DNA from 2 places in the Mesorhizobium sp. USDA 4132 genome. Region 2 is predicted to be linked to the other one. Evidence: predicted binding sites of a transcription regulator. Region 2 holds the regulator's gene; the other holds the start of a gene.
The links. The regulator LexA, encoded in region 2, represses DNA repair genes until DNA is damaged. The targets are predictions, from matches to a motif close to TGTTCNNNNTGTGTTCNG.

Region 1 (15,116 bases), 1.6 Mb from region 2:
AGCAAACTCCTTCTTGTCAACAACGCAAAGGCGACGGCGACCAAGCTGAGAAACGCCACTGAAGAGGATTAAGACCATGAGTGTTACTCACGCATCGCTTGATATTTTTCATGGATCGGCAGCAAGCGAACGCGGGCATCGGCCAATCAATGCGATCGCCGCTTTGATCGGTGCGGCCCGCGATCTGGCCACGCGCCAGGTTCTGGTGATCCGGCATCGAATCGACATGCGGCGTCTCGGCCGCTTTTCGGATCACAGCCTTGAAGACATCGGCTTCGAGCGCGACTGGGACGGAACCGTCGTCCTGCGGCAGCCATAGCCCGCCGACCGCTTCGCCAGCCATCATCGAGGGACAATGATCATGAACATCTACCCCCATCTCTGGTTCAATGGCCAGGCAGAAGAGGCCATGGAATTCTATCGATCCGTGTTCAAGGACTCCAGGCTCCTTGCACGCACCGAACTGCCCAACCCGGAACTGTCGGTGGTGCGGTTCGAGCTCGGCGGCCTGCAGATCGCCGCGCTGAATGCCAACTCGCGCGTGCCGTATAACGAGGCGTTCTCGTTTCTCGTCGAAACAGGCGATCAGGAAGAAACCGACTACTACTGGAATGCTCTGATCGCCGACGGCGGCAAGGAGCAGCCCTGCGGATGGCTGACGGACAAGTTCGGCGTTTACTGGCAAGTCACACCCGCCATCCTGCTGAAGATGATCGCCGACGCGGATAAGGACAAGGCGGAGCGGGTGATGCAGGCCATGTACAGGATGAAGAAGATCATCATCGCGGATCTCGAACGCGCCTACCAGGGTTAGCGACGCCCTCGTCGCGCCCGACTTCACAGCACCACTTCAGATATGGAGGAACCCATGGCGACGCTTATGGGCAAGAGAATTCTCGTCATCGGCGGCAGCTCCGGCATCGGTCTCGGCGTTGCGACTGCGGCTTTGGACAAAGGCGCCGATGTGGTGATCGTTGGCCGGTCGCAGGAGAAGCTGCAAGCAGCCGAACGGGCGCTTGCAGCAGCCGGCAAAATCAGCACTTTCGCAGCCGACATGACCCAGGAGGCAGAGATCGCTCGCCTGTTCGCAGGAATCGGCGGCCTCGATCATCTTGTCTCGACGGCAGGAACGCCCCCGCCCGGCTACCCCATCGGGGACACCGACTTGAATGTCGTTCGCGGCTTCATCGACAACAAGCTGGTGGGCGCGGTCCTGGTGGCCAAGTACGCAGTCCGCACCTTGAAGAAGGGTGGATCGATGACCTTCACGTCGGGCATCAACAAGGACAAGCCGCCGGTTCCCGGCGGATCGGTCGTGGCAGCCATCGCCGGGTCGTTCAGCTATTTCGCGCATGCGCTGTCGCTGGAACTGGCGCCGACAAGGGTCAACGTGGTGTCGCCGGGCTGGGTCGATACACCCATGTTCACCGAACTGGCCGGCGAGAATAAATCCAGCCTTTTCGAGAGCATGGCGACGCGGCTCCCGGTCGGACGGATCGCGAAACCAGCCGATGTGGCGCTGGCCTATGTCTACGCCATGGAGAGCGAGTTCACGACGGGCCAAACGCTGCATATCGACGGCGGCCAGAGCCTAATCTGATCGCTTCCGCGGAGGAGCCATCAGCAAAGCCATTACCGGCGCAGACATCGCACGTCCGGCTGGCCGGAATCCCGATCGCTGCCCGGACCACTCTCTCGGCATTGCTCGGCTTCAGAAAGACAGGGGCTTCAAGCCGATATTCGACGTCGAGCAGGCCGTTCCTGACTATATCGACTGGCTTAGGCGGCACGACCGCTGGGCCCGGAGGCGATCGATCTTCGAAAGGAAACTCCTTCCGGTGTGGCGCAATCACGGCCTGCATCCTGAGTTCTCACCTAACCCGGTAGCGCAGTTTGATGGGCCGGATGCAGCTCCGTATATTCGGGCAGAAGCCAGCTGCCGTCCCTGTCTTCCGGCGAAAATCTGGCGACCAGGTCCGGGATGCGGAACAGTGCGGCCAAGGCCGTCACGGAAAGAAAGACGTTTATCCCAAATCGCGTCTTGGGCATCCCCAGGCGCAGGAGCGATGGGTTTACGTTCTGGATTTCGTTGACGAAGGGCCGTAGCGTTTTGTCGTAGAGCGCAAAGGCTCGCGCGAGATCTCCCGTATTGCGATTGATCTCACCCGCCAAGACATAAGCTCCGACCAGGCTGCCGGATACGCCCATGCCGCTGAACGGGGATGCACAATGCGCGGCATCGCCAACGAGAACCACGCGACCCTTGCACCAGGTGTCTGTGCGGACCTGCACCACTTCCTGAGAGTAGAAATTGGGCGTCGTCATCATGCCCTGGATGAATCGATCGGTCTGCCAGCCGGCGTCCCGGAACCGCTCTATCCAGAATTGCTTTTGCTGATCCAACGGCGCCCTGTGAATGGCCGATGCTTCTTCGGAGCTTTCCCTGAGCACGAAGTAGACTTGCGTTTCCGTCGGATTATGGCTCCGCCGCATGATCATCCGGCCGCCAGGAGCGAGGTATGTATTGCGGATGTTGCCGTCGTCGGCCGGTGTGCGTGGGATGAACCAATAGGCCATGTGGATGCCCATTCGCAGGTAAGGGTCGGCTGCATCCGGCGGCAGGATACCCTTGCGAATGCGCGATCCCTGACCATCCGCTCCGACCAGCAGATCGAAGGTGTCAGAGGTGCCGTCGGAGAAGTGAGCTAGAACTTTCTCGTCGCCCTGCTCGAACCGCTCCACGGTCTTGCCGAAGACGTATTCTACGTCATCCCTGGTCACGTCATGGAGAATGCGCACGACATCGCCGCGCATGATCTCGTATTCGGACGTGAGCGATTGCGCGCCGCGACCGGATGTGTTGGCCAGGATCGTCGCCTTGGCATGACCCTGGGAGTCGACGAACGAGACGCCAGCCTCATCGACAAGATTGCTCCGGATGGCGCCGATAAGCCCCATGCGCTTGGCGGCCTCGATGCCTTGACCGCGCAGGTCCACCTGCGCACCCGTGGCCCTGAGGTTTGAGAACCGCTCGACGATGACGACTTGATGGCCGCTTCGGGTGAGCCAATAGGCCAAGGCCGGACCCGCAATCCCTCCACCGCAGACAAGAATCTTGAGGGAGCGATTTTCAGTTTCAATTTTCATGTGCGCAACTCGAATCTATCAGTGATAGGCTGATTTACGAAATTCCCTATCGGCGATAGATTGTCAAGATGGCTAAGCTAACTCGTGAAACCGTAATTGCCGAAGCGCTCGATCTGCTCGATGAGGTTGGTCTTGAGGGCATCAGCACGAGACAACTCGCGAAGCGGCTCGGCGTCGAACAACCGTCGCTGTACTGGCATTTTCGCAAGAAGGAGGAACTGCTCGCCGCCATGGCCGAGACTGCGATGGCGCCCCACGCGACCGCTACGCTTCCAAGGCCAGCCGACGATTGGCGTGATTGGTTCCTCGACAACACGCGCAGTTTCCGGCGAACACTGCTGATGCGCCGCGATGGCGCAAAGCTCCACGCGGGCAGCCGCCCCGGTGTGGCGGACATCGATCGGATCGCGCACAAGATGGCCTTCCTGGTCGCGTCCGGTTTGCCCGAGCGGGACGCTCAGATGGCGATGCTCGCGTCCAGCCGCTTCACCGTCGGAAGCGTGCTCGAGGAACAGGCCGAGGCCAGTCTCGGCGCAACTGCGGACGATTTGATCGGGGTTCCGCAGATAGATCACGAAGCCGCTTTCGAAGAAGGGCTGAAGCTGATTCTTGATGGCCTCGCCGCACGAGTGGAGCGCCGATCAACGAGGGCGACCATCGACCGTCAGATGCGGACCTGATTCAGCGCGTCGCTTTCTTGTGAGCGAGATGATCGGCCCGCGGCGCCACTCAGACAGGGGCAGGTCCTGCGAGGTGCGGAGCCGGTTCGCAATACTCAATCAGCAATTCGGTGAGGACCCGTATCTTCCGTGCGGGATGCTGACCTGGCGGGCGGATGACATATGCACCGGCCGGGGGTGGTGGATGACGCGTCATGACCGGCATGAGCGCACCGGAAGCTATATATTCATGAGTAAGGTAATCGGGCAGGTAAGCGATGCCGAGTCCCGCTGTCGCGGCGGCAACGAGAGCTATGCCGTTGTCGGCCTTGAAGCGACCTTGCGGACGAACCGTGATGATCTTGTCGCCATCCATGAGTTGCCAGGCTTCGGTGCCCTGCATGAGGGCCTCGTGAGCGACGAGTTCCTCCGGCGTTTCGGGCGCCCCATGCGCCTTGATATAGTCCGGGCTCGCGACGAGCTTCCCATAGATCGGTCCGACGCGCCTTGCGACCAGGTTGGAGTCCTGGAGATAGCCAACTCGTATCGCGCAATCGTATCCCTCCGTGATGAGATCGACGAAGCGATCACTGTAGCAGGTGTGGATTTGGAGCCGGGGGTGGCGTCGCGCCATTTCCGCAAGGATGGGAGCGAAGTGGGTCGGTCCGAAGGAAAGCGGCACGGCAACTCGCAAGCGGCCGCGAAGGTCACCGGCGGGCAGGATTGTTTCCTTGGCAACGTCGATCTCGGCGCAAACTCTGGCTGCATAGTCTCGGAAAGTGGCGCCGGCTTCCGTGAGAGCGGCGCCCCGGGTCGTTCGTGCAAGCAACTGGACGCCAAGTTCCGCTTCAAGCCGGATTAGCCGACGACTGACGATCGACTTGGAGACGCCGAGCCGGAGCGCAGCCGCGGAAACGCCTCCAGCATCAGCAACTTCTACGAAGGTCTGTAGCTCTTCAATGTCCAAATCAGCGTTCCTTATTTCGCGACACAGCTTACCGCCAAAGGGGACTACCGCAACTTGGATAGGAACGGCAATAGTCCTTGCGGGCAACGTGCCCCTGGCACATGTCTCTGAAAAACCAATGCCGCTCACACGGCAGCAAAGGATGTAACAATGACCTTTCGTAATGGCCTTGCTTCGCTTCTTCGTCCCGAAGATTCAGTACTCGTTCTGATCGACCACCAGCCCTACCAGCTCACCAATCTGAACAGCCACGACCCGCAGGCTGTCGTCAACAATGTGACCGCGCTGGCAAAGCTGGCAAGGGCTTTCAATGTTCCGACGATCCTCACCAGCGTGATCGCGGATCGCGGTGGCAAGCTTTTCAAGCAAATCACCGACGTCTTCCCAGGGCAGGAAGTGATCGACCGGACCTGGGTGAATACCTGGGAGGACGAGAAAGTGGTGGACCTGGTCAAGGCGACCGGCCGCAAGCAATTGATCATCGCAGGCCTATGGACCGAAGTTTGCGTAGCGATGCCCGCGATTCAGGCAGCCGGCGAAGGCTGGGACGTGACCGTAGTTACCGACGCATCGGGCGGAAGTTCAACCGAGTCTCACCAAGTCGCCATACAGCGGATGATTGCGGCCGGCGTCAACATGATGACCTGGATGGCTCTGGCTGGCGAATGGCAGCGCGACTGGGCTCGCACCGAGCATGTCGAAGAGCTGACTGAAGTGCTCATCTCGCACATGAGCGGCAGCGGCATCGCATATCTCTGGGAGCAGCAGCTGCTCAATACGCCGGTGCCGAGCAACGCAGGATGATCTGAGCGGGGGTGACGAAAGACTTGAGCGATCCGGTGCCAACACGCTGGCTGCATATCGAGTTGCGTCATCCCCGCTTCACAAGATGGCCGCCCATGCCTGAATGCAGGGCGGCCGGCATGATCAACGACCATTCCTCCAGCCCTACCCGCGACTGCAGCCGGCTCAGCCCGGCTATCCATCGCCTGGACCGTTTGCGGTCACTCGGCCACCGGATCGCGTCTCCGATGATCGTCCCCAGCGCAACAAGGCGCTCGTGATCAAGGCGATGACCTCGCTATTCCAACGTCATGATGCGTCGGCAGTGGAGTTCCTCTCCGTGACGGATTAGATTCAACACAATCCCAACATTCCCCGAGGTCGCGAGGCGCTGAAGGCGCTTGTTGCTGCACTGTCGAAGGACGTCTATGACGAGCCCGGCCTGATGGTCGCGGAAGGTGCGAGAAATTTGTTACCTTCGTTCGCAAATTCATAAAGGCGGCACACGCTGCCGGTTACCAAAACGTACAGGACGCCTGATTTATGCTTCGCAGCCTCTATAACTGGACGATGGCGCTCAGCGCCCGCAAATCCGCGGCGGTATGGCTTGCTATCATCGCCTTCGTCGAAAGCTCCGTCTTCCTGGTGCCGGCCGACGTGCTGTTCCTGCCGATGGCGCTTGCCCGGCCGGAGCGCGCCTGGCGCTATGCACTGATCGCCACGGTTTTTTCCGTGCTCGGCGGCATTGCCGGCTGGGGCATCGGTTATTTCGCCTTCGATGCGCTTGCCGAACCGATCCTTCAGTTCTGGGGCAAGCTCGACACCTTCAACAAGCTCAAGGCCGGCATCACGTATGAAGCCGTGGTGCTGATGCTGGTGACGTCGGGCTTCGCGCATCTGCCGCCGATCAAGGTGGTGACGATCCTGTCCGGGGTGGCACATATCAATCTCGGCCTGTTCGTCGTCTCGGCGATCGTCACCCGCGGCGCCCGCTTTTTCCTGCTCGCCTGGCTGCTGCGCCGTTACGGCGAGGACATTCGCCATTTCATCGAGAAGCGGCTGGGCCTGATCGCAATGGCGGTCGCGGCGGTGCTGATCGTCGCTTATGTCGCTTACAAATTCCTGACGCATTGAGGCATTCACGTTTCTTGCCTTTGCCCCGGGGGCTCCGGGATCACGCGTCAGCGGGCAAAATAGCGTAGCTCGTCGCCCTTGCGTCCATCGAAATAAGGCGCTTGCCAGCCGTCGTCGGTGTGGAGAAAACCATGCCCGGTCGAGGCTTTCGGTGGAGTTGCACCGGTCAGCAGCGCCTTTCTGCGCTGCTCCTCGAGGACGGCCCGGTAACGGTAATGGTCCTGGACGTCGAGGACATGCACCGCATAGGCGGCCGCGAGCCGCGGCGCGCCCTTGATGATCAGCATGTTCTCGTCATTGGCATAGGACGCCTTGAAACCGAGATTGTGACTGCCGGTGATCACGACACAATCGGTCTGCGACAGCGGATCGATCACCACGACCTTGTCGTGTATGATCGCAGTCCCCGCCGTCAGCAATTCGCGCTGGAAATCCCCGATCAGGTCGCGGATGGCGCTCGCCCTCACCATCATCACGCGGGGTGCACCCTTCAATTGATAGATGGAAGGCGCCGGCGCCTTGGTAGCCCCGTCTTCCTCGTCGGCATCGTCTTCCCGGATCGGAATTTCGTAATTGGGCATCGCCTGTGGCGCGCTGATGGCTCCCAGCACGAGCAGGTCGGGTTTTTCGGCGGCGATCTTGACCGCCTCGCCGATGATGCTGTTGCGGCCTTGCTGGGCCGGATAGAAGCTCAAGAACAGCAAGGCCTGCTTGGCGCCCCGCATCAGGTCGAAGACCTCCTGCATGTCCGGAGGTGTTGCCGGATTCTGGCGCGGAACGCTGACCTTGGACATGTTGGGCGAGAACCATGCTATCGCCTTCGCCGACGGGGCCACCGAAGCAATATCGAGAGGATGCGGAGTCGCTCCATCCGCACGCAGCTGGGGCCCCTGATCGACATTGTTCGGCTTGCTCAGCGGAGCCGGCTCCGGAATCACGTCGGCCAGAAGGCGCTGCCAATAACCGAGATAGACCTCGGCGAGCTTCATGTCCTCGATCATCACCGCATTGTTCGTCTGGCCGCAAAGACCGGTCGACGTCCAGTTGGTGCTGCCGGTCAGCACGGTAATGGGCTCGCCCGTCTTGGAGACCAGCACGCCGAACTTGTTGTGGCCGATATGTTTGCTGTTGTTGAACATCCGGTTCTGCAGACGGTCACCAAGCTTGGCCCGCAATCTGGCGCGTGCAGCCTCGTTGGTCGTATCCCAGGTCTTGCCGTCTTCCGACTTGCCGGCAGTCGAAAGGATCAGGTGGATACGGGCATGATGGATGTCGATGAGGTCGATCAGTTCCTCGTCGTGAAGTTCGTAGAGCGCCAGATAGATATCCGCGTCCAGCTTTTCCGCGAGATCGAAGAAACCTTTGACCGTCTTCAGCGCATCGCCGCCCAGGAACCATCGCAAGGGATCGCGTCTGTCGGCGATGCGTCTGAGAACCTCGCTCTTCGATGGCGTCTTGCCATCGGGGGTCTTCAATTGCTTCCTCAGATTCTGGGTCGACAGGATGCCGTTGTTGAACGCCACCGTGGCCTTGCCAAAGCGGCCGGTCACCAGCAGTTCATCGGTCAAAACGGGCTCCCCGCAGAAAAAGAGGGGGATCGGGTCGCCTTTGTAGCGGGGCTTTCCGGCATCGTCGAGAAAGGGCGCAGTCGCCGAAGGCGGCACCGGCGAGCGCCCTGGACCGGCCAAGCCTACCGGTACGACCTCGTAGCGGACCTTGAATTCCCCTTCCCGCAGCACCGTCTCGTTGCGGCTGCGGCGAAGCGTAAGATCGCGCCAGGAAAATTTCTGGATGGGCCAGACGCTGGTATCCTGCTCCTCGCCCTTCGGATTGGACTGCGTGTCGAAAGCGACCCATGCAGGCAGGACACGCCTTGCAGCCTCATTGCCGGCAAGATCGAAGTGGATCCGGGTTATCATGAACCCGAGACAATCCTTGATGATCCCGTCAGTCCGCCAAGCCAGATAGCCGACTTCGTTGTTGCACCACGCATTCGCCTTGACGATCCTGGACATGGCCATCCCCTACCTTCTGACCATTTCCTAGCAGATCAAATTCGCAGGAATATTACAATCGCAAATCCATGCGTCGTTTTTATACCCGCCCTGATAGATAGTCGGGAAAGGATGTTTCAGAACCCCATCGATTGCTGCGCCGGTTCCGGCGGTGTCAGGTGTACACCCTCGAGCTCCAGCATGCGGGATTTCGAAGTCGAGCCGCCAGGAGCCGAGAAACCGCCGATCTTGCCGCCGGCGGCAAGCACGCGGTGGCATGGGATGATCAGCGCCACCGGGTTTTTGGCCATTGCCTGGCCGACGTCGCGAGCGGCCTCGGGACCGGCGCCGAGTTCCCTGGCGATCGCGCCATAGGTCGTCGTATGCCCCCAGCCGATCCGGCGGGCGGCGGCATAGATCTGCTTGAAGAAGTCGTCCTGACCATCGAGATCCAGCCTGACCTTCGAGAAATCGACTTCCTCGCCGGAAAAATAACGCTTCACGGCGTCGACAGCTTCGAGCACTTCGGGCGGAGGCGTGCCCGGCTCGGCCTCCGGCAGCCGGCGCCGCAGCAGCTTTTCGGTCGAATCCGCGCTTTTGGTCGGGAGCTGGAACCGAGTGATGCCGACATCATTCCAGGCGATGCCGCAGAAGCCGCCGGCAGTTTCAAAAATCAGGTACTGATGCATTGTCATGAGGAAACCTCCGCATTGCGATTGACCTTAAAATCGTGCCTTAGGTCCACGGATTCAACCCGTTTCTTGCCTGAAAGGACGAAGTTCTCGCAGAACTGTCAGTTGAAGTTCCCTGGCCGCTCCTTAAATTTTCCCCCATGAGCGGATCGCAAGCATTGGCTGGAAAAGCGCGCCTGACGGCGGAGAGGCTGCATACGCCTCCCGGCGGCGGACGCTTTGCGATATCGCGCCTGGCGCTCGGGCTTTTTCTCGTCGATCAGGACCGCCACCGGATCGCCGTCGGCTCTGACAAACGGCAGCATGTGCCTCTGAAAGCCGGCGAAGGCTGGATCCTGCCGGCGGGTGCGGCGGGTATTTGCGAATATGACGAGGCGCTGTCTTTCCTGAGACTTGAGGTGCCCGAAAACCTGCTCGCCGATGTGGGCTTCGAACGTCATTCGGATTTCAGGCCGGTTATCGGCACTTTCGACCCGCTGCTGGCGCAGCTTGCACACCAAACAGTGTCGATTGCCGGCCATGCGTCGGCGCTCTACGGTGAAACGATGCAATTGGCGCTCGCGGCGCACCTCGCCCAGATCCTGGCACCTGCCCGGCCGAAGCTTGTCGGCATCGACGACAAGCGGCTGCACCGCGCGCTTGCCTACATCCACGAAAACCTTTCGACCAACCTGTCACTGGAAGACATGGCAGCCGAAGCGGCGATGAGCCGTTTTCACTTTGCGCGGGCATTTACCAGGGCGCTCGGCAAATCGCCACTTCAATACGTCATCCGTGAGCGGATGGAGTTGGCAAAACTGTTCCTGAAGACCACGCGGCTGCCGGTCGCCTCCGTTGCGGCCCGGGTCGGTTATGAGGATGTCTCGCGGTTCGGCCAGCATTTCCGTCGCCACACGGGCAGGACGCCCGCTGCCTTCAGGGCCGATTGAAGCAATAATCGCATAACGAACGCCAAGATCTGCGCCTGTGCCGCTTCTGCGTAACCACCAAATTCCCGTCATTCTAACCAAGATGGGAGAACGCCATGAAAGCCGCTGCTTTTTCAACCTTCTGCGTCGCGATGATGACCTCCGCTGCCCTCGCGGAGGATATCCAGACCCGCAGCGTTTCCTTCGAGAACCAGGGCGCGGCGCTCGCCGGCACGCTCTATCTGCCACCGGACTACAGAGCCGGCGAGAAACGTCCAGGCGTGGTGGTTAGCGGCGCCTGGACCTCCATCAAGGAGCAGATGGCCGGCCGCTACGCCCGCGAAATGGCGGACCGCGGTTTTGCCGCACTCGCCTTCGATCATCGCGGCTGGGGACAGTCGGGCGGTGAAATCCGCTTCAAGGAGGATCCGGCCGAAAAGACCGGCGACATCGCTGCCGCGGCCGAATTCATGGCGACATTGCCGGAAGTGGATGCGGCCAACATCAACGGGCTCGGCATCTGCGCGTCGGCCGGATACATGGCAGCGGCGGCGACGGGCAATGGCAATTTCGCCGCCATCGCATTGGTCGCACCATGGCTGCACAACCGAGAGATCGTCGAGCAGGTCTATGGCGGGCCGGACGGCGTTTCTAGGCTGATCGACACGTCACGCGAGGCGGTGGCCTCCGAGCGCCGGGGTGAACCAAGGATCGTCACCGCCGCCAGCACGACCGACAAGGCCTCGCTCATGTATCAGGTCCCCTATTACACGGAGGCCAATCGCGGCCTTATCCCGCAATATGACAACCGCTTCAACCTCGCCTCCTGGGAGCCGTGGCTGACCTACGATTCCGTTTCTCTCGGGGCAAAGCTCGACAAGCCGACCTTGATCGTTCATTCGGAGGGAGCTGCCGTGCCGCAGGGTGCGCATGCGTTTTACGCGCTGCTGCCGGGCGAGAAATCGGAACTCTGGCTCGACGGTATCAGTCAGTTCGACTTCTACGACCGGTCGGAACCGGTGACGATTGCGGCGGACGCCGCGGCAGCGCATTTCACCCGCGCCAACGCGTCTCGGCAGATCGATCCCGAGGACCGTGCGGCGATCATCGACACGATCACCGATATCGCCGCCGGCGCCGACCGGCATCAATGGGATCGGGTACGTCGCGCCTTCGCCGACGAGGTGACGCTTGACTATACGAGCCTTTGGGGCGGCAAGCCGATTGCCCAACCGGCCGATGAGGTGATCCGGCAATGGTCCGGTTTCCTGCCGGGTTTCGACGAGACGCGGCATCTCGTGACCAATCATACGATCACGGGCTTACAAGGCGAGAAGGCGACCGCCGAGGCCGATTTCCAGGCGACCCATCGCATCGGAACTGATCTCTGGGTGCTGATCGGCAGTTACCGCTACGAGCTCGCCAAGGTTAACGGCAGCTGGAAAATTTCCGCCCTGACCATGATTGCGACGGACGAGACCGGCGACAGGGCGCTCACCCAGCGCGCCGCCGAACGCGCGCCGAAAACCCGCTGAACTTGAGGAGGACCAGGCGGCGGCCGACAGCTTTTCTGGCAGGCTTATCCGCTAAAACCGATGCCGGAGCGGCTCGCAAGTTAACCATGATTGCAATTGTTCCGCATTTGTTCTTTACTCATCCAAGGAGTCTCGCTAAAAATCATTCAACGGCATGAGGTCGCATTACTATGACGGTAGCAAGATGAGCTTGCGCAAGCACGCTAGCCAGCTCTCGTTCCCCTTTGGCGAGAGCTGGCAGCTACCCAACCGGCCAGAACGACGGAAGAGCAAGCTGATGTTCGTGCTCAAGCCTTCCGCTCCCCTCGGTCTCATCATGCATGGCGATGCCATGATTCACGCGACAAACCAGAATACTCGCGATGCCTATCCCGCCGATCTTCTTCATATGAGCCTGCTTTGCATGGAAGAGTTCGATGAGCCGCCCGCGACGCTTATCGAGGCAACCAGGATGGTCATGGCCGGTATCCGGGCAAGGCCTATTCCGATCACCCTCGACAGCAGCGGCCTGTTCGGAGACAGGCGTCACCTCGCCCTGTATCGCGCCAAGGGTAATCCGATTGTCAACCAGTTCGCGCAGATGCTGCGTCATGCCCTCACCCGACACAACCTACCGAATGTCTGGATGGCGGACGCCGCCCCGCATGTGACGCTGATCTATGGCTGCGGCCGAATTGAACCCATGCCTATCGAGCGGAACTACGCCTGGATCGCCGGGGAATTCATGCTGGTCTACAGCCATTATGGCGAAACCCGGCACGAGGAATTCGGGAGATGGAGTTTCGATCCGAATGCCCCTGCTTATCCGATGCGGCCAGAACAGCTCCGCATGACGATTTGACGGAAAAGAATTTCGTGAACATGTCGGGCCGACGGGAGCGCGGGCGTCCTGTGGCCGGTCACCCATTACCAGGAGAGAGCAATTGGTCATCCAGAAACATAAAATCGTGCCCCATCTCTGGTTCGAGAACGACGCCGAAGAAGCGGTCAATTTCTATGTCTCGATATTCGACAATTCAAAGATCACCGATGTCTCGCGCTTTGGCGACGCCGGTCCTGGCTTGAAAGGTTCGGTGATGGCGATGGGCTTCGAACTCGAAGGGCAGAGCTTTGCCGCGATCAACGGCGGACCTTTGGCGAAGTTCAACGGCGCGGTTTCCTTCCTTGTCCATTGCGAGACGCAGGATGAGATCGACCATTATTACGGCAAGCTCGTCGAAGGTGGCCAGCAGCAGCCCTGCGGATGGCTGACGGATCGTTTCGGCCTCGTCTGGCAGGTCAACTATGCCAGGATGGCGACAATGCTGACGGATAGCGACAACGCCCGCGCCAGTCGTGTCATGCAGGCCATGTTCTCGATGAAAAAGATCGAAATTGCCAAACTGGACGCTGCCTACGCGGGGTGACGCAACGCCACCCGCCGATATCAGACCTTGATCGCGAGGCGCAGCCCACCCCAGTGACGCCCGTTGACGGTGATCGGAGCGGAAATGTCCTTCATCAGCACGAACTGGCCGCCGCCCATGTCTCGACGGTAGGTCTGCAGCAGGAAAGGTTCCTTGTTGCGACCGGCCGCCAGGCCGACACGGTCGTTGAAGATGCGCCGGTTGCGGCAGTTGGCGGTATTCCAGGTCACGTCGCCGGGACGCTGGCGCTGCGAAAATTTTCGATTATGGGTCGGCAGATAGCCGTTTTCGTCGATGGCCGCACAAAATGCCACCTGCGGGTCGCTTTCGGCTGCTTGTTCCTGGATCGGCGGCAGGACGGCGTCGGTGAACTCCGTAAAGCGCGTCATGTATTGCACGGGATCGCTGCCGGGGATCGCCGCGTATTGCCGATCGAACAGGGCGCCAAGATCGATGCGGCCGGATTTGACGGCCGCCTCGAAGACGGACGAAACCTCGGCGGCATAGGCCATCACGGCGCGGATATGGGGGCTGTCCGGCGTCTCGATGCCGACGCTCGCCGTCGTCTGGATCATCCGTTCGGAAATCGTCACCACCTCGCCGACGCGGGAAGAGGTCTGCTGCAGCTGGTCGTTGGATTTCAGGATCGCGCTTGCGGCGGAAGCGATCGAAGAGGCGAACTCGCCGCATTGCCGGTCGACGGTCTCGGTGGTCCCGGCAAGCGAAGACGCGTTGTCGAGGATCTGGGTCATGACGCCTTCGACGCCCTTGAATGAGCCCTGGACCTTCATCGCGGTCGTCTTGACGCCCTCGGCCGACTGGCTGGCGCCTTCGCCGGCCGTCACCAGCCGATCGATGCGGCTGTTCAGTTGATCGAGCGTGACCTGGATCGAACTTGTGGTCTGGGAAGTCTGGAGCGAAAGCGCCCGCACTTCCGCGGCGACAACGGCAAAACCCTTGCCGGCTTCGCCAGCACGGGCCGCTTCGATCGCGGCATTCAATGCCAGGAGGTTCGTCTGCCGGGCAATCATGCCGATCGCGTCCGCCAAACGTCCGACGTCTCCGAGCGCTGTGGAAAACAGCTTGATCTCGGCGCCGATTTCCTGCGAGGCATGCACCATGTGGTCGATCGCCGTGATCGAGCCGGAAAGCTGCTCAGCCTGCTCGCCGAGCACCTTGCGAGCGTTCGCCGTCAGCTTGTCGGATTCCTGGAGGGAACGGGCAACATGGCCATTGGCGTCCGCGATCGATTGAGCGGACTGGGTCAAGCGACCAAGCAATTTCGCATGTTCCGAGGATTGCGTCGCCGTATCCTGGATGGCGCCGGCGATATCGACCAGATGAAGGCCAAGCGCGGAAGCCTCGTTTGCAAGCTTGGCGACGGATCGCTTCAACGCCTCGCCGTCGACAGCCATGGGCTCAGACGGCACTTCTTCCCTGACAACCTGTCCGACCAAATCCACATCTCCCGAATATTAGGGGAATATAGGATATCTATGGTTAACGGACAGTTGCCGCGGGTATCTCGCAAAGACATATACTTTAGGCTGAGATACGACACCCCCTCCCGGCCGGATAAGGCGGGAAAGACGGATTAGCCGAGACGATCGAAAGCCTTCGGATCGATGCCGAGGGTGGTCAGGTCGACGTTGCTCGGACGGCGATGGTTTTCAACGGCAGCCGAAACCGAGATTGCGGCGCTCATAACTGCAAAGGCGCGGCCAATGGCGCTGCCACGGGTCTTCTTCTGTACGGACATGTGAAACTCTCCTTTTCGTTCTGCTAAGATATGATGTCTGTGCTGTTTTTGTGCAATGCACAACGAAACAGAGGAGCCATGCAACTGTCACATAACAACCGTTAACCACGCCGGATGGCTTGCGTGGCGAGG
Region 2 (15,116 bases):
CGTCATAGGCGGTGGTACGGCCGCCAAGACCCTCAGCCACCACATTGACCGCGGGACCGAGCGCTGCCTGCAGCACGCTCGGCCAGCGATCTTCGAAGGCATGGCGGCCGCCGGTTGCGACATCCGTACCCCAGGTCAATGAATCACCATAGCAGAGAACGGTTTTCATGGACGCACCTCCGATACCCCTCCCTTGCGGACACCCTCCCCGCAAGGGGAGGGAAATACCGGACTACACCAGCATCGCCATCGGGTTTTCGATGTAGCGCTTGAAGGCGGACGCGAGTTCCGCACCGAGCGCGCCGTCGATGACGCGGTGGTCGAAGGCGAAGGTTGCGGTCATCACCGTGCCCACCTTGATCTCGCCGTTCTTCACGATCGGCTTCTCGACGCCTGCGCCGATCGAGACGATCGAGGCCTGCGGCAGGTTGACGATCGAGGTGAAATTGGAGACGCCGAACATGCCGAGGTTGGACACGGATGTCGTGCCGCCCTGGTATTCTTCCGGCTTCAGCTTCTTGTCGCGGGCGCGTCTCGCAAGATCCTTCACCTCGTTGGAGATGACGGACAGCGTCTTCGTTTCGGCCTTGCGGACGATCGGGGTGATCAGCCCGTCCGGGATGGATACGGCCACGCCGACGTCTGCATGCTTGTGCAGCACGCGGGCCGTCGAGGTCCAGGAAGCATTGGCCATCGGGACATCGCGCAGAGCGAGCGCCATCGCCTTGATGATGAAGTCGTTGACCGACAGCTTGAAGGCGGGAACATCGCCCTTGTCGGTCTTCTTCATCGGCGAAGACTTGTTGATCTCGGCGCGCAGCTTCATCAGTGCGTCGAGCTCGCAATCCATCGAGACGAAGTAGGACGGAACCGTCTGGCTCGACTCGGTGAGGCGCGAGGCGATCGTCTTGCGCATGCCGTCATGCGGCAGAAGCTCGTACGAACCCTCGGGGAAAAGCTTCAGGACGGTATCGTCCGCCGGACCCTTGGCCATGGCCGGTGCGGCAGCAGCCTGTGGAGCGGCAGCCGGTGCAGGCTTGGCACCACCGGAAGCGACAGCCTTTTCGATATCGGCCTTGACGACACGGCCGTGCGGGCCGGAACCCGACACGGCGGAAAGGTCGAGGCCGGCTTCCTTGGCGAGGCGACGGGCGAGCGGCGAAGAAAAGGGCCTTGCATCACCCGAAGACGCCAGAGCCGGTGCCGCGACAGCAGGCGCCGGTTCGGACGCCTTTTGAGCCGGAGCGGCTTCCGCCTTCGGGGCGGGCGCAGCCTCGGCCTTCGGAGCCGGAGAAGCACCACCGCCGGCAGCGGCGGCCGAGACATCCTCGCCATCTGCGGCAAGGATCGCGATCAGCGCATTGACCTTGACGCCCTCGGTGCCGGCCGCAACGACCAGCTTGGCAACGGTGCCCTCATCGACGGATTCGACTTCCATGGTCGCCTTGTCGGTCTCGATCTCGGCGAGCACGTCGCCGGACTTGACCTTGTCGCCTTCCTTGACGAGCCACTTGGAAAGATTGCCCTCTTCCATGGTCGGAGACAGGGCAGGCATGGTGATGTTGATCGGCATCGAAACATCCTCCCCTTATTTGTAGCAGACGGTTTTCACCGCCTGGACGACTTCGCCGACATTCGGCAGCGCCAGCTTTTCGAGATTGGCCGCATAAGGCATCGGAACATCCTTGCCGGCGATCGTCAGGATCGGCGCATCGAGATAATCGAAGGCCTGCTGCATGACGCGGGTGGCGATTTCAGTACCGATCGAGTTCTGCGGATAACCCTCCTCGACCGTGACGAGACGGCCGGTCTTCTTGACCGACTCGATGACCGTCGGAAGGTCCATCGGGCGCAGCGTGCGCAGATCGATCAGCTCGACGTCGATGCCTTCCTTTTCCAGTTCGGCGACAGCCTTCACGGCATAGGACATGCCGATGCCGAAGGAGACGACGGTGACGTCCTTGCCCTTGCGGTGGATGCGCGCCTTACCGATCGGCAGGACGAAATCATCGAGCTTCGGCACTTCGAAGGACTGGCCGTAGAGGATTTCGTTTTCCAGGAAGACGACCGGGTTCGGATCGCGGATGGCAGCTTTCAGCAGGCCCTTGGCGTCGGCAGCCGTGTACGGCATGACGACCTTGAGGCCCGGGATCTGACTGTACCAGGAGGCATAGTCCTGGCTGTGCTGCGCGCCGACGCGGGCGGCGGCACCGTTCGGGCCGCGGAACACGATCGGCGCCCCCATCTGGCCGCCGGACATGTAGAGCGTCTTGGCGGCCGAATTGATGATCTGGTCGATCGCCTGCATGGCGAAGTTGAAGGTCATGAACTCGACGATCGGCTTCAGGCCCGCCATGGCGGCACCGACGCCGACGCCGGCAAAGCCGTGTTCGGTGATGGGCGTATCGACCACGCGGCGAGCCCCGAATTCCTGCAGCAGGCCTTGGGTGATCTTGTAGGCACCCTGGTATTCGGCGACTTCCTCACCCATGACGAAGACGTTCTCGTCGCGGCGCATTTCCTCGGCCATCGCGTCGCGCAGTGCTTCGCGAACGGTGGTCATGACCATTTCGGTACCGGCCGGGATATCCGGATCGGCAGCGGCCTCGACCTTCGGCTGGGCCGGGACCGGGGCGGATGCCGAACCGGTCGCGGTCGGCTTTTCTTCCTGTTCGACCTGCGGAGCCGCCTTCGGCGCCTCCTTGGCAGGAGCCGCGGAGCCGATCGAATCAGCGCTCTCGCCGTCCTGCAGGAGCACGGCGATCTTGGTGTTGACCTTGACGTTTTCGGTGCCGGCCTCGACCAGCAGCTTGCCGATCACGCCTTCATCGACGGCTTCCACTTCCATGGTCGCCTTGTCGGTCTCGATTTCGGCAATCACGTCGCCGGAGGTGACCTTGTCACCCTCTTTTTTCAGCCACTTGCTGAGCGTGCCTTCCTCCATGGTCGGAGAAAGGGCGGGCATCAGGATATCGATTGGCATTGGGTTCCCTCCCCGCGATCAGAGCAGAATGTCGGTGTAGAGCTCGGACGGATCCGGCTCCGGATCGGCCTGGGCGAAATCGGCGCTATCCGAAACGACGTCGCGGATATCCTTGTCGATCGCCTTCAGCTCGTCTTCGGTCGCCCAGCCTTTTTCGATGAGGCGCAGGCGCACCTGCTCGATCGGGTCGTGCTCGGAGCGCATCTTCTGCACTTCGTCCTTGGAGCGATATTTCGCCGGGTCGGACATGGAGTGGCCGCGATAACGGTAGGTGAGCATTTCGAGAATGATCGGGCCCTTGCCGGAGCGGCAGTGCTCGAGCGCCTCGTCGCCGGCGGCCTTCACGGCACGAACGTCCATGCCGTCGACCTGGATGCCGGGGATGCCGAAGCCGGAACCACGCAGCGAGTAGTTCGACTGCGCCGTCGCACGGGCCGTCGAGGTGCCCATCGCATAACGGTTGTTCTCGACGATATAGACGATCGGCAGCTTCCAGAGGGCCGCCATGTTGAAGCTCTCGTAGACCTGGCCCTGGTTGGCCGCGCCATCGCCGAAATAGGCGACCGAGACGCTGTCGTTACCACGATACCTGTTGGCGAAGGCGAGACCGGTTCCGAGCGAAACCTGGGCGCCGACGATGCCGTGGCCGCCGTAGAAATGCTTTTCCTTGGAGAACATGTGCATCGAGCCGCCCTTCCCCCTGGAATAGCCGCCCTTGCGTCCGGTCAGCTCCGCCATGACGCCACGCGCGCTCATGCCGGTTGCCAGCATATGCCCATGGTCGCGATAGGCGGTGATAACCTGGTCACCCTCCTGCTGCGCCATCTGCATGCCGACGACGACAGCTTCCTGGCCGATATAGAGGTGACAGAAACCACCGATGAAGCCCATGCCGTAGAGCTGGCCGGCCTTTTCCTCGAAACGGCGGATCATCAGCATCTCACGATAGGCGTGAAGATCCTGATCCTTGCCGAAATCCGGGGTGTTTTTGCCCGTAAACTCCTTGGCGGAGGATTTCGAGGCTGATTTGATTGCAGACTTTGCCGCTGGTTTGCGGCCGGATACAGACGCGGTTTTTGTCGGCGCCATTCATCCCTCCCTTTGAGTTCTGCGTTGAGAGCGAGATTACGCTCTGACGTATATCGCCAGATTCCCACTCTGGTTTCGGGGCGTACCATAGGCAAGAAAAGCTGCCCCAGCAATGCCATAAACGCATGGCTCACATTCCGTGCAACACTATGAAAAGGTTACAGAAATATGAAATTAACTGGATTTCGGTTAATTTAGAAGTAGTTGTTGAAGATGACGATTTCGTCGCCGCGCGAGACGTTCAGCTGATAACGGGCGATCTCGTCAAGCATATCCTTGTCGAGCGAACCATCGCTCATCAGCTGAACCTGCCGCTCCAGCGTCTCGCGCCGAGCGGTCAACTTTGCGAGCTCGCCTGCACGCGCCTGCCGCTGACGTTCGAATTCCTCCGTGGCGATCAGCCCGAGATCGCCATGGATGGAATGATAGCCGAAGTAGCAAAGAAACGCGACTGTGATGGCGGGAAGAACAAAACGGCCGAATTTTCTTTTCTTATGATGCTTTGTCCACATACCGCTCTAACGCCTTGCCACGCTTACGGGATCTCAAATCGATCCGAAACAGAGCTTCAAATTCGCAGAACTTGCTTAAGCAATCGTTGACCAGAATCGAGTCCGAAAAAAGCCCGCGTCTTTCGGCGCGGGCTTCCATGAAAATGTCGAACCTGGGAGGCTGTCAGGCCTTCAGGACGCTGCGGCCGGCATAAACGGCCTGCGGACCGAGCATTTCCTCGATGCGGATAAGCTGGTTGTACTTGGCAAGCCGGTCGGAGCGCGACAGCGAGCCGGTCTTGATCTGTCCGCAATTGGTGGCGACGGCGAGATCGGCGATCGTCGAGTCTTCGGTTTCGCCCGAGCGGTGCGACATGACGGCGGTGTAGGCCGCCTTGTGGGCAGTCTCGACGGCATCGAGCGTTTCCGACAGCGAGCCGATCTGATTGACCTTGACCAGGATCGAATTGGCGACGCCCTGCCTGATGCCATCGCGCAGGCGCGACGAGTTGGTGACGAACAGATCGTCGCCGACGAGCTGGCACTTGGCGCCGATCTTGTCGGTCAGGTACTTCCAGCCGGCCCAATCGTCTTCGGCCATGCCGTCTTCGATCGAAATGATTGGGTATTTTGCTGCAAGCTCGGCGAGGTAATCGGCCATGGCTTCCGGCTCGAGCGTGCGGCCCTCGCCTTCCATTTCATATTTGCCGTTCTTGAAGAATTCGGTCGAGGCGCAGTCGAGCGCCAGGCAGACGTCGTCGCCTGGGGTATAGCCGGCCTTCTCGACCGACTTCATGATGAAATCGAGGGCTTCCGGCGCGCTCTTCAGGCCCGGTGCGAAACCACCTTCGTCGCCGACATTGGTGTTGTGACCCTGGGCCGCCAGTTCCTTCCGCAGGACGTGGAAGATCTCCGAGCCCATGCGCACGGCGTCCTTCAGCGTGTCAGCGCCGACCGGCATGATCATGAATTCCTGGAAGTCGATCGGGTTGTCGGCATGAGCGCCGCCGTTGATGATGTTCATCATCGGAACCGGCAGGACATGCGCGTTCGGGCCGCCGACATAACGGTAGAGCGGCAGGCCGGATGTTTCGGCGGCAGCTTTTGCAACGGCGAGCGAGACGCCGAGGATGGCATTGGCGCCGAGGCGGGACTTGTTCGGCGTGCCGTCGAGCGCGATCATCGTCTTGTCGATATGGATCTGGCTCTCGGCATCGAAACCGCCGATCGCATCGAAGATCTCGGTGTTGACGGCTTCGACCGCCTTTTCGACGCCCTTGCCGTGGTAGCGCTTGCCGCCGTCGCGCAGTTCGACGGCTTCATGAGCGCCGGTGGAGGCGCCCGACGGAACGGCCGCACGGCCCATCGAACCGTCTTCCAGATAGACATCCACCTCGACGGTCGGATTGCCGCGGCTGTCGAGAATTTCGCGGGCGATGATATCGGTGATGGCGGTCAAGGGTCTCTCCCTGGGTTTGGACTTGACGTCACGAGGTCACTGAAAATGTCTCATAATCAATGACACGAAAATTACAATCGAAGCAGTTTGCGCGCTTTTTGTGGACGCGCTCAAGCCGCCTTGGCGACGGCGTCGAGGGCAAGCAGCTTTTCGAGGAGCTGCGGCATGTCCTTCAGATGCACCATGTTCGGGCCGTCCGAGGGAGCATTGTCCGGATCCTCGTGAGTTTCGATGAACAGGCCCGCAATGCCGACGGCAACCGCTGCCCGTGCAAGGACCGGCACCATGCTGCGGTCTCCTCCGGTAGAGCCTCCCTGCCCGCCAGGCTGCTGCACAGAATGCGTCGCGTCGAAGATCACCGGAGCCCCCATGGACGCCATGATCGGCAATGAACGCATGTCGGAAACGAGTGTATTGTAGCCGAAGGAGGCGCCGCGTTCGCACAGCAATACGTTGGGATTGCCGCTCGCGGTGATTTTGCCGAGCACGTTCTTCATGTCCCAGGGTGCCAGGAACTGACCCTTCTTGACGTTGACGACGCGGCCGGTCTTGGCAGCGGCGACAAGCAAGTCCGTCTGGCGTGACAGGAAAGCCGGGATCTGCAGGATGTCCACCGTCTTTGCGACGACAGCGCATTGTTCTTCCGTATGAATGTCGGTCAGAACCGGAAAGCCGAACTCCTGCTTCAGGTCAGCGAAGATTTCCATCGACTCTTCGAGCCCGATGCCGCGCTTGCCGGAAATCGACGTGCGGTTGGCCTTGTCGTAGGAGGACTTGTAGACGAGGCCGATGCCGAGCTTGCTGCAGAGTTCCTTCAACGCGCCTGCCATCATGAAGGCGTGGTCGCGGCTTTCCATCTGGCAGGGACCGGCGATCAGCGACAGTTTTGCGTTCTGCGCGAAAACCACCTTGCCGCCTCCTTCGCCGACGGAGACGCTGGAGTTTGCGGTAACTTCCATGATCTATTCCTCGAAGCCGAACAAAACACCCTGGCCGGGCGCCGCCGAGACGAGAACACGGCCCTCCCGGCGGACGAATGCGACGTCATTAGCAGCAAGGGTGATCTCTGTCACGGCAAGATCGGCGGTTTTGAAGATGACCGCCCGGCCGCGCAGTCCTTCGGCGCCCGGGGTCGGCTGAAGCGCAAATTCCGCCTCGAGCTCCCGATCCTGCAGGATCCGGATGCGGGCATTGGCCGCGGCAAGCTGGAGCGGTGCAGCCTCCGGCGCGGCCTTGGTCAGCAGCACCTGTTCGACCAGCGGAGCGAAATCGGCAGGTGTCGGGGCCGACAGGATGATTTCGCTCAGGCCGATAACGGTATTGGCATGCCGCTCCAGCTCGCGGTCGGCAGGCAGCGGGTTGATGCGCTGGCAGGAAAACAGGAAGAACTCGGGCGCGCGGTCATCGCCGGCGAATGCCAGCCGGAAGCTCGCCTGCGTCTCGGAACCGTCGGCCAGGATCATGCCGCGGGAAAATTCCAGCACGTCGCCTGCCGAAACGCCGCGCATCTTGAAACGCGCATGATCGGCCATCGCATCGCGGGTCGCGACAACGAGAGCGGAAAAGCCCTGCCGGTTGGACGTCTTGCGGAAGGCGAGATCGCGGGCGGTGAAAACGTTGCCGCGCTTTGCCGCGACACCCGCATGGCGTCGGTTGGTAAGAGCCAGCGGCTCCAGGTAGGTCCCATCCGAGAAGAATACGCAAGCATTGGCGGTGCCGAAAGGATGAAAAGCATCCGGCGCAACTGTAAAACCGAGCTCCGTGAGCCGGGAACGCGCAGCGGTAAGTCCCGCCACCGGCAGCACGAGATGATCGATCGGTCTTGCGTTCACGCGAGGGCCCCCTGAATTGGAATCGCAAAGCTACTTTGGCAGCGGGCTGGCGCCGCGCAAGTGGTGTGACACCAGATATCTGGCACGCATCTATGAAGAAAAAATCATCATACTTCACAGAAATTTAGGGACTTGCGGAACACATATGGAACATATAGTGTCCGTTCTGGATTTGTTTCCGACTCTGAGGGTGCCAAAAGATGCTCACGCGCAAACAACAGGAATTGCTTCTGTTCATTCACGAACGCATGAAAGAATCCGGTATCCCGCCGTCATTCGACGAAATGAAGGACGCGCTCGACCTTGCGTCCAAGTCCGGAATCCATCGTCTGATCACGGCGCTCGAGGAGCGCGGCTTCATCCGCCGCCTGCCGAACCGGGCCCGCGCGCTGGAAGTCATCAAGCTCCCGGAAGCCTATTCGCCGAGCATTCAGCCGCGGCGCGGTTTTTCGCCCAGCGTCATCGAGGGCAGCCTCGGCAAACCGCAGCCGGCCGCAGCACCTCAGAAACTCGCGGCCAACGATGGCTCGTCGAACGCCACGACCGTTCCCGTCATGGGCCGCATCGCCGCCGGCGTGCCGATCTCGGCGATCCAGAACAACACGCACGACATCTCCGTGCCGGCCGAGATGCTCGGCTCCGGCGAGCATTACGCGCTGGAGGTCAAGGGCGATTCGATGATCGAGGCAGGCATTCTCGATGGCGACACCGTGATCATTCGCAACGGCACGACGGCCAATCCCGGCGACATCATCGTGGCGCTGGTGGACGATGAGGAAGCGACGCTGAAGCGTTTTCGCCGCCGCGGCGCCTCGATCGCGCTCGAAGCCGCCAACCCCGCCTACGAGACCCGCATTTTCGGGCCTGACCGGGTGAAGATCCAGGGCAAGCTCGTCGGCCTCATCCGCCGTTATCACTGATCAGCTGCCGGAGCGGTTCCGGCAACGCGTTGTCGAAACTCTGGCTTCGCCAATCGTAGTGGCGGTGCCTAGTCCAGGGCCGGTCCTCGGCCGCCATTGCGGCACGGACCTGCCAGCGTCGCATGTCGCCCGTGTCGTTCAGCGAAATCTCCAGCGCGCCGGTCTTTCTGAGCGTCGTGCCATTGATCATCAGTCCGCCGGACCGGCATCGGTCGAAGCGTGCCCGCGGGGCGATGACAAGATCGGCGGCGTCGCAGGCAGCGCCAGCATAACGGCCGTCTTCTACGGCCACGATGATGGCATTGCCCGTGCTTGCGGCGCACCAGGCCTTAGGCTCGCAGGTGAAGCGGTCGGAAGTCACCTGGCTTATTCGCAACCTCACTGTTTCGAGTTCCGCCGAGGTCAACTCGCGGCGCTTATCGTTTTTTGCGCCTGCTGGTTTGCGGTCGGGCGGCTTGTCCCTGGCCGGCGACATGTCCGGTTTGGTCGGGTCGCCGAGCAGAAGCGCCCTCTTCCACTGGTCGTAGATGAAATCAGGCGGGCGGGTGCGGTTGGTGGAAACCCGTTCCCCGTTTACGAGCGCCACCATTGTCCCGTCTTCCGAGACCAATATATCCGCCAGAGGCGTCGATCGCTCATGCCAGGAAAGCAGCAGAGCGGTCACCATCAGCGGCGGACCGATCAGCCTTAGCTTCGTCCTGAGCAGGGTCAGCAGCAGGAAGCCTGCCGTTGAGACCGTCAGGAACCATGGATGCTGGCGGCCTATCCCGACATCGCCACCCCAGGCAGCCACGTGCCCGGCAATGGCGATCACCGCTTCCAGGCCAAGGCCCATGAGCTTCATGAAGGGAGCGTCGAGGCCGAAGGGCATCAGCAGCATGCCGACCAGACCGGCCGGCATCACCACGAAGGAGATGATCGGCATGGCTGCGAGGTTTGCGGCGAGGCCATAGGTGGCGATGCGATGAAAATGCTCGACCGAAAACATCGCGGTCGAAACGCCGCCGATCAGCGAGGTGACGAAGACGCCGGCTGCGAAATTCCACGATGCCAGGATCGGCATCACCATGCGGTGACGGAACGGCAGAGGCTGAGGATCGCGGCCCTCGGCCCTCTGTTTCCAGAGCGCGTAACCGGCGACCAGGGCAACGGTGGCGGCAAACGACATCTGGAAGCTCGGCCCGAGCATTTCCGAGGGCGACATGGCGATGATGACGAGCGCGGACAGCGCCACATTGTGCAGGCTGATCGACGGTCGGTCGAAGAGGACGGCAACCAGCATGATTGCCATCATGATGTAGGCCCGCTCGGCCGAAACGCCGAAACCGGAGATCAGGTAATAGGCGGTGACCATTATCAGAGCGCCGAGTGCGGCGATCTTCTTCACCGGATAGGCGTGGCCGAAGCCCATAAAGACCGCGAGCACGGTCCGCACGCCGACGAAGAAGATACCGGCGGCGAGCGCCATGTTCAGTCCGGAAATGGCGACGATATGGGCTAATCCCGAAAGCCGTAAAGCTTCGGTCGTTCCCTTGGAGATCGCCCGGCGTTCGTCCGTCACGATTGCCGCGGCAAAGGCGCCGGAATCTCCCGGCACGGTCTCGCGGATACGGGTGGCGATTGCGCTGCGGAGATCGAAAAGCCGGCTTTCGATGTCGGCAATCCAGCTCCGGGTCGACGGACCGGCAGCCTGTTTTTTCGGCGCTCCATAGAAAAATCCGACCGCGCCGATGCCGTCGAAATAGGAGGAGAAGGCAAAGTCGTTGAGGCCAGGCAGTGCAGGTCCGGAGGGTGGTGAAAGGCGCGCGCGGCCGCTGATCGTCTCGCCGATCTGGGCGGGCTCATGTCGAGACCTTGCAAGCAGCGATACACGCTCCGGCGGGCGCCTGACTTCCGGATTGGATGTCCGGTCGATAAGGACGACATAGCGCCAACGGCCCTGGGCATCGATCTCCCTGCGCTCGACCACGCCGGCAAGTTCGGTTGTCACCGGCGTATCGAGAACGACGGTGGACCGCCGCCACGTCTCGAACTGTGCCAGCATCATGCCGCCCAGAAAGAGCGCGACACCGAGCGGCAAGAGATGGATCGTGCCGGAGCGGTGGCGCGAGACGATGACGAAGATCGTACATACGCAAAAAACGAGGAAAAACGGCCAGAACGCAGGGTTATGGGGCAGTGCGAACCAGCAGACGGCCCCTGCCCCGACGACGACCGGCAGGAAAAGGAAGCCATGGCCATAGACCGTCTCCTCTTCCAGCATGACCGGGAGACGGCGTAGCAACCGATCGAGGCGCCGGCTCGCGGAGCGGCGAAAGCCCTCGTCCAGCGTATGGACCGGCGGGCGGCGCTCGATCGCGGGGAAAAGCTCGGCCAGATTTCGGAGCTTGCCCGAGTCGGGAGCGCTTGTGTTTATGCGGGGGTCCGGCGGCCGGGATATCAGTTTCCCTGCCTTGGCATGCGTCGGAAATGCATTTTCCTCCGGCATGAAACGCTCTGTCCGCCCCACCGCCAGACATGCGGCAATACAACCTGCGCGCTTATTCTTCGGTCGTCAACTGGCGGTTAAATATCGGGAATTCCGAGCCGCCGAAAGGGCATGCAACAGGAAGTTGGACATCCAAGCAAAAGCTGTTGCTCAATAATTTTTCGCGCTGCACAAAATGCCGTCACGACAGCTTGGCATCAGCTTTAGGATCATATAGCTAAACTGGTGGACGCTTAATTCTTGTGGCGCTTTTAGGGCGCCATGCCGCCAAAAGGTTGGAGGATCAGCATGACGGAAACAAGCGCAAATCTGGTAATCGGTGACAGACAAGTCGATCTGCCGGTCAAGTCGGGGACCATAGGTCCCGATGTGGTCGATATCGGCGCTCTCTACAAGCACACCGGCACCTTCACCTACGACCCCGGCTTCACCTCGACGGCGTCTTGCGAATCCAAGATCACCTATATCGATGGCGACGCCGGCATCCTGCTGCATCGCGGTTATCCGATCGAACAGCTCGCCGAGCACGGCGACTTCCTGGAAACCTGCTACCTGCTGCTTTACGGGGAACTGCCGACCGCTGCCCAGAAGAAGGACTTCGACTATCGCGTGACCCACCACACGATGGTCCATGAACAGATGAGCCGCTTCTTCACCGGCTTCCGCCGCGACGCCCATCCGATGGCCGTCATGTGCGGCTGTGTCGGGGCGCTGTCTGCCTTCTATCACGACTCCACCGACATCACCGATCCGCATCAGCGCATGGTCGCTTCGCTGCGCATGATCGCCAAGATGCCGACGCTTGCCGCGATGGCCTACAAGTACCATATCGGCCAGCCCTTTGTTTATCCGCAGAACAACCTGGACTATGCGTCGAACTTCCTGCGCATGTGCTTTGCGGTTCCGTGCGAGGAGTATGTGGTCAATCCGGTGCTGTCGCGCGCCATGGACCGCATCTTCATCCTGCATGCTGACCACGAGCAGAACGCTTCGACCTCGACGGTCCGCCTCGCCGGTTCCTCGGGCGCCAACCCGTTCGCCTGCATCGCGGCCGGCATTGCCTGCCTCTGGGGCCCGGCCCACGGCGGCGCCAACGAAGCTGCGCTCAACATGCTGACGGAAATCGGCACGGTCGACAAGATCCCGGAATATATCGCCCGCGCCAAGGACAAGAACGATCCGTTCCGCCTGATGGGCTTCGGTCACCGCGTCTACAAGAACTACGATCCGCGCGCCAAGATCATGCAGAAGACCACGCATGAAGTGCTCGGCGAACTTGGCCACAAGGATGATCCGCTCCTGCAGGTCGCGATGGAACTGGAACGCATCGCGCTCACCGACGAGTACTTCATCGAGAAGAAGCTCTACCCGAATATCGACTTCTATTCGGGCATCACGCTGAAGGCGATGGGCTTCCCCACCACCATGTTCACCGTGCTCTTCGCTCTCGCCCGCACCGTCGGCTGGATCGCCCAGTGGGCCGAAATGATCGAAGATCCGCAGCAGCGCATCGGCCGCCCGCGTCAGCTCTATACCGGCGAAGCGCAGCGCGACTACATCCCGGTTTCCAAGCGTTAATCGGCAATCACAACCAAATAAAAACCCGGTCAGAAATGGCCGGGTTTTTTGGTGTCCATAACCTGGAGAACGATGCCGGCGGCCGCCTCGCCCGGCGGCACGGGCACCTGCAGGCGCTCCCACGTAAGATCGAAACCTTCGATCATGGCGCGACGCTGCATCGTGTCGGAGGACAAGCGCTCGGCCCAGCGGCACAGGCTTGCCGGCCGCACCACCTCGTTGACGTATTCCGGCACGACGACATAGTCGGCGATGAGGTTCGGCAGGGCGCCGGACCAGGTCTTGATGCGTTTTGCGAGCATGGTGATCAGCCAGTCGGTCTTATAGGCCGAGACCAGTGGAATCCCGGCAAGACCGAGTTCCAAGATAACCGTGCCCGAGGCTGCAAGCGCCGCATCGGCTTCGGCGAATGCCGCCCATTTGCCGTCCGTATCAGCGGTGATCTCCGGCTTGACCTCGAAACCGGCAACGATCTCGCGCACCAGCTTTTCCTGGCGGGCAACCGTCGGCAACACGAAGCGGGTCGGTCCGTTGCGGGCGACGAACTCGCGGGCCGCCTCGCCGAAGATCGGCAGTAGCGCCTTGATCTCCGCCGACCGGGAGCCCGGCAACAGCATGATCGTCCTCTGTTCGCCCTGCGCCTTTACGGGGCGTTCGGCACGGATACCGCGGACCTTGAGGAGCGACGGATCGGCGGTCAGGCGGTGACCGACGAATGTTGTTTCGGGTCCGCCGAGACGCTTCATGGCCTCGGGCTCGAACGGCAGCACAGCCAGGACATGATCGACATAGGCGAGCATCGCCTTGGCGCGGTATTCCTTCCATGCCCAGACGCTCGGGCAGACATAATCGACGATCGGCAGGTCCGGCAGAGCGGCCCTTACCTTCTTGGCGACGCGATGGGTGAAATCAGGACTGTCGATGATGATCAGCACATCCGGCTTTGCAGCAACGATGGCCGCCACCGTCTGATTGATCCGCTTGACCAGGTTCGGCAGGCGGGCGATCACCTGGGTAAACCCCATGATCGACAGCTCCGAAAAATCGAAGAGCGGATTGAGGCCCTGCGCTTCGAGCGCCTCGCCGCCGACCCCGATGAGTTCGACCTCGCCGCCACAAGCTGCCTTCAAGGCCGTAATCAGATCGCCGCCGAGGAGATCGCCGGATACTTCGCCGGCGATGACGCCAACCTTCAAGGTCTTGACCATCACAATCCTCCTTGCGGCAGACCGGGATCGATACCGCAGACGAAAATACCGGCAGCATCGGCCGCGGCAATCATCTTCGCTTCTTCCAGCACAAGTGCGCGCCCCGCCTCCACGGCGATGCCCGCGAGCCCGGCCCGGATGACATTCTCGACGGTCGACGGGCCGATCGTCGGCAGGTCGGCGCGCATATCCTGTTGCGGTTTGCAAAGCTTGACGAGCACGCCTTTGCGGCGGGCCGAAATGCGGCCCTCGGCGCGCAATGCCGTCACCCGTTCGAGCATCCGGTCCGTGCCCTCGACGCCCTCGAGCGCCACAACACGTCCACCGACGCTGACGGCGCCCTGGCCGATATCGAGTTCGCCGAGACGCTTGGCGGCTTCGGACGCACGATCGATGTCGCGGCGATCATCATCGGATGGCGTATGAGCACCGAGCGGTCCGGTCTTGGCGAGCAGGCCGGGGACGATGTCGTGGGCGCCCAGCACCTCGCAGCCCATCGCCTCGATGAGCTTGATGACCATCTGGAGCACTGAATCGTCACCGCCGGACAGCAGCGTGCGAACCACGGAGGGGACTTTCAGGATGGTGCGGAAGGTTGGATGGATGTCGCGCCAGTCAGGTCTTCGCGCCACACCTCCCGAGAGGATGACGCGGGTGACGCCCTTGTCGCGAAACAGGCGCTCGATTGCGGCAAGATCGCCGACGCCGACGGAAACCGCCTCGAAACCATCAAAGCTGTGATCGGATTCATTGGCGAGCGCGAGAATGAGCGGCGCTTCACCGGCTTGCTGCGCGGCTTTTGCTACATAGAGCGGTAAAAAGCCCTTCCCGGCGATGATCGCCAGCCGGCCCTTCGGCGCAAGGCTCGGGAGGCCGGCCATCGCGGGTCAGCCCTTGCCGCGGAACGTCGAGGAAATGGCGCGATCGCTATCGGCCGCGATAAAATCAAGGATTTCCATCGCTTCCTTGCAATCGGCGTAGTCGTTACGGATCGCCGCTGCGTTGGCGCGGATGTTGCTCTCGCCCTCGAAGATCTGCTTGAAGGCGCGGCGGACGACATGGATGGTC

Region 1: the regulator LexA is predicted to act here: its motif matches at 11,917-11,934, upstream of ACZ9IU_RS01890 (2'-5' RNA ligase family protein).

The regions. Positions count from the first base shown of each region.
Region 1 is NZ_JBWCCP010000001.1:372,562-387,677, reverse strand. It holds gene ACZ9IU_RS01950 (hypothetical protein) at 77-319, shown strand; gene ACZ9IU_RS01945 (VOC family protein) at 362-814, shown strand; gene ACZ9IU_RS01940 (SDR family oxidoreductase) at 869-1,600, shown strand; gene ACZ9IU_RS01935 (FAD-dependent monooxygenase) at 1,876-3,147, opposite strand; gene ACZ9IU_RS01930 (TetR/AcrR family transcriptional regulator C-terminal domain-containing protein) at 3,216-3,827, shown strand; gene ACZ9IU_RS01925 (LysR family transcriptional regulator) at 3,877-4,773, opposite strand; gene ACZ9IU_RS01920 (hydrolase) at 4,924-5,577, shown strand; gene ACZ9IU_RS01915 (YqaA family protein) at 6,100-6,690, shown strand; gene ACZ9IU_RS01910 (phospholipase D-like domain-containing protein) at 6,738-8,705, opposite strand; gene ACZ9IU_RS01905 (methylated-DNA--[protein]-cysteine S-methyltransferase) at 8,822-9,379, opposite strand; gene ACZ9IU_RS01900 (helix-turn-helix domain-containing protein) at 9,535-10,305, shown strand; gene ACZ9IU_RS01895 (nuclear transport factor 2 family protein) at 10,401-11,819, shown strand; gene ACZ9IU_RS01890 (2'-5' RNA ligase family protein) at 12,004-12,660, shown strand; gene ACZ9IU_RS01885 (VOC family protein) at 12,743-13,225, shown strand; gene ACZ9IU_RS01880 (methyl-accepting chemotaxis protein) at 13,246-14,640, opposite strand; gene ACZ9IU_RS01875 (hypothetical protein) at 14,820-14,984, opposite strand.
Region 2 is NZ_JBWCCP010000001.1:1,949,357-1,964,472, reverse strand. It holds gene ACZ9IU_RS10250 (SGNH/GDSL hydrolase family protein) at 1-169, opposite strand, end outside; gene ACZ9IU_RS10245 (pyruvate dehydrogenase complex dihydrolipoamide acetyltransferase) at 233-1,573, opposite strand; gene ACZ9IU_RS10240 (pyruvate dehydrogenase complex E1 component subunit beta) at 1,589-2,983, opposite strand; gene pdhA (pyruvate dehydrogenase (acetyl-transferring) E1 component subunit alpha) at 3,002-4,072, opposite strand; gene ACZ9IU_RS10230 (FtsB family cell division protein) at 4,267-4,584, opposite strand; gene eno (phosphopyruvate hydratase) at 4,748-6,022, opposite strand; gene kdsA (3-deoxy-8-phosphooctulonate synthase) at 6,133-6,981, opposite strand; gene ACZ9IU_RS10215 (VOC family protein) at 6,985-7,854, opposite strand; gene lexA (transcriptional repressor LexA) at 8,055-8,774, shown strand; gene ACZ9IU_RS10205 (ComEC/Rec2 family competence protein) at 8,755-11,262, opposite strand; gene gltA (citrate synthase) at 11,551-12,840, shown strand; gene lpxB (lipid-A-disaccharide synthase) at 12,870-14,048, opposite strand; gene ACZ9IU_RS10190 (LpxI family protein) at 14,048-14,929, opposite strand; gene lpxA (acyl-ACP--UDP-N-acetylglucosamine O-acyltransferase) at 14,936-15,116, opposite strand, start outside.